Regions from separate parts of the Ectobacillus sp. OTK genome, predicted to be linked through region 1. Evidence: riboswitches for the same ligand, from Rfam matches in the RefSeq annotation. Region 1 holds a riboswitch; each other region holds the start of a gene.
The links. A riboswitch is a leader RNA that binds a small molecule or an ion and turns the genes downstream of it on or off. The one in region 1 is predicted to bind cobalamin.
Positions count from the first base shown of each region.

Region 2: another riboswitch for cobalamin. It lies ahead of AC6HZ4_RS14965 (ABC transporter substrate-binding protein); the one in region 1 lies ahead of AC6HZ4_RS12915 ((2Fe-2S) ferredoxin domain-containing protein).
Region 3: another riboswitch for cobalamin. It lies ahead of AC6HZ4_RS04740 (hypothetical protein); the one in region 1 lies ahead of AC6HZ4_RS12915 ((2Fe-2S) ferredoxin domain-containing protein).
Region 4: another riboswitch for cobalamin. It lies ahead of AC6HZ4_RS27605 (HoxN/HupN/NixA family nickel/cobalt transporter); the one in region 1 lies ahead of AC6HZ4_RS12915 ((2Fe-2S) ferredoxin domain-containing protein).

Region 1 covers NZ_AP048547.1:2,611,411-2,613,610, reverse strand. Annotated here, with positions in the region: gene AC6HZ4_RS12920 (HoxN/HupN/NixA family nickel/cobalt transporter) at 1-458, opposite strand, end outside; gene AC6HZ4_RS12915 ((2Fe-2S) ferredoxin domain-containing protein) at 459-842, opposite strand; cobalamin riboswitch at 962-1,147, opposite strand; cobalamin riboswitch at 1,331-1,529, opposite strand; gene AC6HZ4_RS12910 (NUDIX hydrolase) at 1,648-2,200, opposite strand, start outside.
Region 2 covers NZ_AP048547.1:2,994,621-2,996,820, forward strand. Annotated here, with positions in the region: gene AC6HZ4_RS14965 (ABC transporter substrate-binding protein) at 1-876, opposite strand, end outside; cobalamin riboswitch at 1,067-1,276, opposite strand; gene AC6HZ4_RS14970 (ArsR/SmtB family transcription factor) at 1,565-1,840, opposite strand; partial or broken gene AC6HZ4_RS14975 (alpha/beta-type small acid-soluble spore protein) at 2,091-2,200, opposite strand, start outside.
Region 3 covers NZ_AP048547.1:957,352-959,551, forward strand. Annotated here, with positions in the region: gene lonB (ATP-dependent protease LonB) at 1-183, opposite strand, end outside; gene AC6HZ4_RS04730 (CbtB domain-containing protein) at 197-388, opposite strand; gene AC6HZ4_RS04735 (hypothetical protein) at 378-884, opposite strand; gene AC6HZ4_RS04740 (hypothetical protein) at 874-1,356, opposite strand; cobalamin riboswitch at 1,533-1,738, opposite strand; partial or broken gene AC6HZ4_RS04745 (SCO family protein) at 2,196-2,200, shown strand, end outside.
Region 4 covers NZ_AP048548.1:81,255-83,454, reverse strand. Annotated here, with positions in the region: gene AC6HZ4_RS27610 (multicopper oxidase domain-containing protein) at 1-386, opposite strand, end outside; cobalamin riboswitch at 849-1,038, shown strand; gene AC6HZ4_RS27605 (HoxN/HupN/NixA family nickel/cobalt transporter) at 1,193-1,993, shown strand.

The DNA.
Region 1 (2,200 bases):
GGGCTCTCTACTCCAATTCCATGAATAATCCCTATTAAGAAAGCACTCGCAATCCCAAAGGAAACAGGATGTACTCTCTTTTGTTGTTTGTCCCTTCCAAAAAGACTTGCTATATACTCATATACAATTTGTATGCGGCTTTTATGCTCATACTCTTTTTTTTGCCGGAAAATCGAATGCAAGATTACGATCCCTAAAATAAGAAGTGTTATCCCTACTCCCGCTTCCATCCACTGGCGGACAGCAGATGAGAAAGTTAAGCCGATAAAAATAGATAGTAATCCAATAACAAACACAATAAAACCATGTCCGAAAGCATACATAATTCCAAGAGAAAGTCGTCTTCTCTTTTCAGTTTCGCTGCCTACCATATCCGCAATTGCAGCCACATGATCTCCGTCCATTCCATGCCGAATTCCTATAAAAATCGCTAGCATAGCAAAAGTAATTGCTTCCATTTAGAACTTCTCCTTTACGGGCTTTGATACCCCAACAATACAATCTGTTTGCTCTGGTGCGACAAAACCAGCATCGCTATATTCGTATATGACCGCATCCTCTATAACCTGTCCTCCAGCTAAATGCTGCCGCACAATCTCCGTACCGAACTCCGGCGTAACAGCCTTATACCAGGTTCCTTCTGGATACACAATCATCACACAAGCATCCTTGCATCGTCCGTTACAGCGCGTTCTCGTTGTATGTACAACAGAATCTAAATCTAAATAGGCAATCTCATCGCGAACCGCCTTTGTAACCTCCTCTCCTCCCTTTCTCATACAACTGCTCCCGTTACAAATTAGTACATGATGCTTTGTTCCTCGTAGGTTCCAAGTTGTCATCCTAATCCCTCCTATTATCCTAATAAAATAAAATGCACCTCTATCGAATAGAGGTGCAGAATATACGCATAACAAAAATGCCGCGATATTGCACTTCCCCTATAAGCCCGTAGGTTTCGTGAAACAAATGAATATAGGTAGGTCTCCTGACTTCGGATCTTTGCTTTCTTGCGTCTTCCCGATCAGACTCAGTGACATATGTGCAAGAAAACTCCCCTATACAGTGGCGGGTACCGTGACGGATTTTAACCGTTCTTCCCTTTTAAGCACAACACGCGCTGTGCACCCAATTCAAATCATATGCAATTTTCTTCTTTCCAAAAATACAATTTAAGGAAAATGATCCTTAACGATAAGGAACAGAAATTAATCAAAATGCAAAAAATCCGCTCAGTGGAATTTGAGCGGATGAAATAGACATAAAAGGGCAAATAGATATGAATCCCTTTGTCATCATCGCTTCCCATTCTCCATCCCCGAAGAAATTGAAACTTTATAAGATTAAGACAGGTCTCCTGGCTTGTGTATCATTCTACTTTGAGCCCTTCCCATATAAGCTGCCTCTTACAAAAGCATTCTTATACAGTGGTCTGCTCATTTCGTTCACACTTACAGTTGCGGGGACAGCTCCGGATTCTCACCGAATTCCCTTTTAAGCTTTATAGCATCTTATCCTACTGATTGATAACATAATATGTAATTTTCTAACAATTAGAACCCTGAATATTTCTTATCATATGATAGATGAAATATATCAAGTTTTCAACAAATAATTAAAAAAATTTTCAAAATTACAGACTCTCAATCACTTCCCATCTAATATTTCTAAGAAATGTGCAAGAATTCTAGCAGTCAATCCCCAAATCACCCGATCCTCGTAATAATAAAAATACTCATCCAGGCCTCGCACCTGCCAGTTATAATTTTTACCTCCGACAATTGCATCAAAAGGAAACCCCTCTTCAGGCTCTATTTTAAAATAAAGCTTATAGATTTCGGGCTGCATATTCCGCAAATGGTGTAAAGGAACTGTAAAAACCTCTTCAACCTCTGAAGGATTAGGCTGTAGCTGTTCCGTATTCTCAAGGAATCCTACATATGGATAAATGATTGTCCCAAAAGGAGAAACCATATAATCTAAAGGGAATAAATTAGTGATACATTCCAAATTTATTCCAAGCTCCTCTGACGTTTCGCGTATTGCCGTATATTCCGCATCCCGATCAGTTCGATCCATTTTTCCTCCTGGAAAACAAATTTCCCCAGGCTGCCTTCGTAATTGGAGAGACCGAACCTCAAATAGAACGTGAATTTCATTTCCTTTCTTAATGAGCGGCAAGAGAACCGCAAACTTTGAA
Region 2 (2,200 bases), 380 kb from region 1:
TTTAAATAAAGAAGACTTCATATTAAACATCAATATGTGCGTCCGAAGAGACGGAGCGGTTAAAACTTCAATGTTTTTATCTTTCTTCAGTAATTTGATAGAATCAATTGGAACATCCGTTGCAGCATCAACATCCCCAGATTGCAGAGCCATTAATCTTGTATTTCCATCGGCAATAAATTTAATTGTCACTTTTGATAAGAGTGCTTTTTCTCCCCAATAATCCTCATAGCGCTCTACGACAAGCGACTCATCTTTATTGAATTGCTTGAATTTGAAAGCCCCTGTAAGAGCAGGATAACTGTCCTTATTTTCGACCGTTTCCGTATCAACAATGATAGTAGCGGGATCAGCTAAGTGCGTGATCAAGGCTGCATTCGGCTGTTCGGTCACGATTTTCAGTTGACTTGGAGCCAGCACTTCTATTGATTTCACTTGCAATAAATCCTTTGCTTTTTGATCTTTCTCCATTGAGCGCAGCAAGGAGTTTTTCACACTTGCCGCATCCACTTTCTTTCCGTTATGAAAGCGTACGTTTTCCTCTAATGTAAATATCCAGGTCGTTTCATTTTCTTGCTTCCACTCTTTGGCTAACCAAGGTTCTGGCTCCAGTTGTTCATTTAGTTGTATCAAGGTCTCCCCCGTACCAGAGCGCATGACCTCCCAGCTATCGCTGCCATGTGGATCAAGAGTTGCTGGACTCCAAGCGAAAGCCACTGTCAATGTTTTATTAGAAACTGTATCTGCAGAAGCTTCTTTTTTATCCTTTTCTGTTGTTTGTTCAGTCGATGCAGCACATCCGATTAGTGATAGAGCGAAAACAAAGACAGCCATCCAGATAACCAATGTATGTTGTTTGTTCCTACTTCTTCTCATGTACAATCCTCCATTTGTGATTTTTGACAAACAAAAAAAGCATCCCTGCCTAGTATAAGAGGTCAGAAATGCTTGATAAGTTAACATACGAAACAAGACTCATTATGTCTATATGATCCAAAGACAGTATTTGTCCAGACATATGGCCATCAGCGCATACCAACCACCTTCCTAATATCCCGTAGGTCAAGCAGTGATGTTAAAATAGGCTGGTCTCCTGACTTAGGGCATATCTTTCAGACCTTCCCAGGCATAACCCAGTGGTTTTTCTGAAAGTTACCAGCATATCATGCTGATACCCAACACAGTGGCGGGTCCGTGTCGGATTGTAACCGACTTCCCATTTAAGCAGATAAAATCTAAAATAGTTTTATCTTGTACCTATTTTCAAAGTATGAAATTTTTAAACGAAACTTTATTTGATACTGCTTTTGAAAATAAATCCTTTGAATCAAATTGTAAAAACTTAAATATTTTCAATATAAATAAACTTGAGTACCAGAATTCCTACCTAATTCTAGTGTTTATAATTTATCTTGTCAACAAACGTTTCTCTCACTAAGGGTCTCATCACACATCCATCAAGTTAAGAAATTGGTTCTGTGCAAAGCGGCTTCAAACAAAAAGCGAACCGCCGCCGCAATTCGCTTCCAAATAATATAATTTATTTACTAATAGCTAATAACATTTAAGCACTCACTACCACATCAAGGATGGTTTCTACTCGCACGTCCTTTACCTCATAGTAAATCTCCAAACCTTTGCGTGTTCCCGAAACAACATTTACAGCTTTCAATTTTGCTAGATGTTGACTAATTGTACTTTGCGGCATACTGAATTCCTCGTAAAGAGAAGTTACATTTACCGGCCCTTTTTCAATCATAACTTTTATAAGTGCGAGTCGTACAGGATGGGCCACTACTCTTAACATCTCTGCACCATCCTGAAATTCTTCAATATTCATCTCCTTTTCCCCCTCTTCATCATAATACATAAACTACCATGAAATATTAATATAATAATATTACCCAGTAAATCTTTGTTTCGTGTCAGACAAACACTTTACCTTTGTTCATCTATTTAAAAAGGTTCTATTACTTTTGCTCTCCACTAGTCTATTATTAGAACTACAAAATTATATAAAAAAATACAAAATCTCAAAAAAGGAATGTTCTGGTATAAAAAATTTAAACTGATTGGAAATCAGATAACTTAGATCCGTTCGCACGTGAAATTGTCTCAGCACCGGGTGTGATGCCAAATTCCTGGGCAATTTCGTATTTCATTTGGTCAAGAGCTGCTTCTCTACTCCCTACTAATACTT
Region 3 (2,200 bases), 1.7 Mb from region 1:
CAAGTAGCGTAACACCCAACGAGAATCATTGCGAAAACCATATAATAGCGAAAAAAGCTGTTCTGGATTTTTGTTATAAAAACGAAGAAACATAGAAATCGTCTGTTCAAGTGCTAGTACTTGTCGCTTCTTGGCAAAACGGTTCATCACGATAGAGAAAAATTGAATTAAAATATGATTCAATGAAAAAACCACCTTAATGGCATGGAATGAACATTAACGAATGTCGTAATTCATGAAGCGTATCATGAACGGGAGCGTAACCGGAAAAAAGAGTGGTATAAAGTACGATACCCGCTAAAATAGCAACCACGGTTAATTGCATCGGGAGTGACAAAAAGATATTTTTAAAACCTGTTTTCTTGGTATGTTCAAATTTATACGACATGAGTACGCTCTCCTTCCGTTAGTCGATTTGCTTTTTTCAATCGTGTCACACCTATACCTAAAAGCATTCCAATTATAATTATAAGTATCAAAAATGCTAATGTTTTCATTTTGACAAACATTGGAGGATGGAATGCTTGCACTTCAACCTTCATTTTCTTTTCTGAGATCACAGAGTTTGTCTTCGGATCGATGAGGGAAATGGTTACTTGATGTTCTGCTCCGTCAAAAAACTGCATGGCAAATTTGTATGATCCGTCAACAGAGCGACTGTTCATAGATAAGATGTGTGCCCCATCTTCTAATCGTACTGCCTGAAAACGCACTTCAAAAGGCCCTTGTTCTTGCGTTTCCAATTTCCCTTCAAAAGTGAAGGGCTCTCCTACACGGGCATGATAGCCTTCTGCACCTCCTACATGTGATTCGTGGGCGAATGCAGCGGATGACATCGTCAGTATAAAAATGAGAACCAAAGCTAATATGAATTTAGATCGCATGTACGTTCTTCCTCCTTTTCGCCAATACAAATCCGGCAATGAATCCAAATAGAGCTAGAGAAACAATGAAAATAATCGCTTTTTTTACTTCGACCGGATTTTCATGGATATTGATGAGAAGTTCATGAGTTCCAACCGATTTACCTTTCTCGTCCATGACTTCTACTTTCATTTGATAGTCGCCGCGAATAGGGAACATGTAGTCAAATGAAGCTTTCCCATTTTCCACAGAAAAGGTGGAATTTATTAATTTTGTACCTTCAACCATGGGGAAATCTGTTGGCGAGAAAAATTTTCTCTCTGGGCTACTAAGAACAATATGCGCGGAGCCGTTTTGAATATCCGGAAGCGTTAGCTCTACTTTAGCGGTATCCAAATCAGGCCGTGCTTCTTTACCCTGTCCATTTTTTACTTCAACTTGTACTTTTTCTTCCGCCATTATCGATGTGAGCGGCATCATTGATAGAAACATTATAAAGGCGAATACACTTATGAAAGTCGTTCTTATCATTACAATCTTTTCCTCCATTCTGAAAAATAAAAAACACCTTCTACAAAAGTGCAGAAAGTGCAAATAAAAGCTAAAAAGGCCAGAAAAAGGCCCAAAAAAGCTCTTTATTTCACCTCCCCTATCCTCGTAGGCTTACTTGTGATAACAAGAAAAAGGCAGGTCTCCTGACTTATGGATCAAACGCATATTACTGAATAACACATTCAGTTTGCATAAGCCTTCCCATTTTGCACAGTGACTTACGCATGCTCTCCAATTACAGTGGCGGGACCGTGTCGGATTTGCACCGTTCTTCCCTTTTAAGAAACACCCTCGGTGTTTCACCTTTTCCCAAATATATTTAACTTTTAGATAAATCATGATAATTATAATCGATATTTTACTTACTGTACATGGTAGTAAGAAGAAACAATTGCAGGGGGATTATCCACATCGCCATCAAGGTAAACTAATTAAATACCCCCAAAACGAAAAAATGCGTTATTCTTTCTCTATCACCATGGAAAGGATGGCACATTTTGTATGATGTGTTCTGTATCTCAAGAATTACCTTCTTTAATCCTATGTTGTCGTTTATATACGAATTTTGATAAACTGACACTGCCTTCATATAAGAGTAATACTTGTCCTAATCTTCCCAGGTTGGTTGACGCTTTGGATTGCTGTGCTAAGCGATACAGGTGCTGCGCTTCTTGTGATTCTCAACAGTATGTGTTTGTTACGGAACAAATAAGTTTGTATGGGGCTACCTCGTAGCTCCATACCTTACATAAAAAAACAACAGGGAGAAAGGGATTCCTATGAA
Region 4 (2,200 bases), on a different replicon from region 1:
CCTTCCGTACAACGAAACGTAGGTCCTGGAATCGTTCCGTTATATGTCCATCCTGGAAATTTAATGCCTTTTGCGATTTCAATTTCTTTATCGATGGCAACAACTGTATATTCACGCAAAATTTGACCGTTAGGAAGTCTAGTGACCTTCCCATAATCAAATTCAGTCAGTAGTTTTTCTGCCATTTTATATCCTGAAGTTTTTATACTGTCATTCATCATCTGACTATGATCTGTATTACTGTGGTTTTTGGTATGAGATTGCGCTTTAACCGAAGGGGTAAAAGGCGCTAAACTATTTAGAAAATAACTCCCTGCCAAGCCTATGGCGCCAGCAGATCCCAACTTTAATATATCTCTTCTGGAAAATTGGTTTTGTTCAGACATTTTTAATCCCCCTAAAAAAGTTTCCTTAACGCAAAAATATGTTGTTAAGCTAAAATTTATTCTCAAAGGAAAGGTTTGTCAATGTTTATTTTTTAGGGTCACCGAAACAATCTGTAAACTAAGTGTCAAATTTGGATTTAATATCCATATTTTATTGCTTAATCAGCAGCATTTCAGGTAATTACTGATATGAAAACACTGGATTAGAAGTAAATTTTTCTTATTTCATAAAATTAGTTTAAGTCTAGAAAAACTTTCTTCAGTAAGCGACCTAAAAGAAGTTCTTCTAAGATTTAAAGATACGTTGAATATCAAGTCTGTTATGGTAATCTAACATGGATACAGGTTAAATATACTGTGATTCTCTTATTAGCCAATTAGGATGTAAACTAATACAGAGTTATAGCATAAAAAATTAAGTTTTACATTTTGAGAATTATACGTATAATCAAGTTACAACATCATATTGTAAGCAAACTAGGTGCCCTTGTGAGAGCAAGGGGTAACAGGGAATCGGGTGCAAATCCCGAGCGGTCCCGCCACTGTAATTGAGGAGTTCTCTATCATGTATGTCACTCAACCATATCTTGGGGAAGACGATAGAGCGCGATGATTCAAAAGCCAGGAGACCTACCTAGGTTGTAACACCAAAACAGCCTTCGCGGAAAGGAGAGGTGTACGGAGATGAAGCGACAATTGTATTCTGCCATTTTGTCGTCTATTTGCGCGTACCCATGAATCCTTAACCAGTTAAAGGTTAAGGTTTTTTTATGTCTTGTTTATTTATAAAAAGGGGGAATTTTCACATGGAAACTGTATCACTTTTTTTACTTGTTTTTGTATTAGGGCTTCGACATGGACTAGATGCGGATCATCTTGCTTTTATTGATGGACAAACTCGTTATAATTGGCGAATGGGCAGTCCGTTTGCACGTTGGGTGGGTACATTATTTGCATTGGGTCATGGAGGAATGGTAGCTGTAATAGCTAGTATTTTAGGAATGGTGATAGAGAATTTTTCATTCCCAACTTATTTTGATAATATTGCATCCTGGGTGTCGATTGTTTCTTTATTCCTTATTGGAACGTTAAATACTTATAATCTATTGCGCACCAGAAATAATCAGGAAGAATTTCAATTGAGTGGATTAAAGGGTAAATTTATTCCTAGAGTTGCTAAGGGAACAACAAATCCTTTACTTATTATTTTAGTAGGGGCTTTGTTTGCCTTGGCTGCCGAGACGGTAAGTCAAACGGCTGTCTGGTCTTTAGCAGCAGGGAATGCAGGTGAATATACACCTTTACTTTTAGGACTAGTTTTTATGTTTGGCATGATGATTACAGATACAATTGATTCATTAATTGTCTATAAAATGGTGAATCAGTCAAGCAAAATCGGCCAGTCTGCGTCAAGAATCCTGGGTTGGGTGATTGTTGTCTTAGCGTATGGGGTTTCCTTCTATCTGGCATTTACCTTCTTTAATCCGTGGGCAGAACTCAATTTCGAAATCGTGGGAATCATTCTTTTTATTTTTTTAGTCGCCACTTTTGCCTTTGTAAGTGTTCGATCTAGGAAACAAAGCATTGAAACACATACTACAAATTAATAAAAAAAGCTCTGACAATTTTATGGTGTCAGAGCTTTTTTGTTACTTATAAGATAGCAAGGGAGCACTGAAAAGGGCTGTGATTTTAAAACATCATGATCTTTTTTAGTGCCCTCACAAGTTCTGAGGGATTTTTGTTCTGTTCACAACATTCCTGAAAGCGGAAGTAAAGCTATGAATCCAAATTATAATCCGTTTTTTATAGTT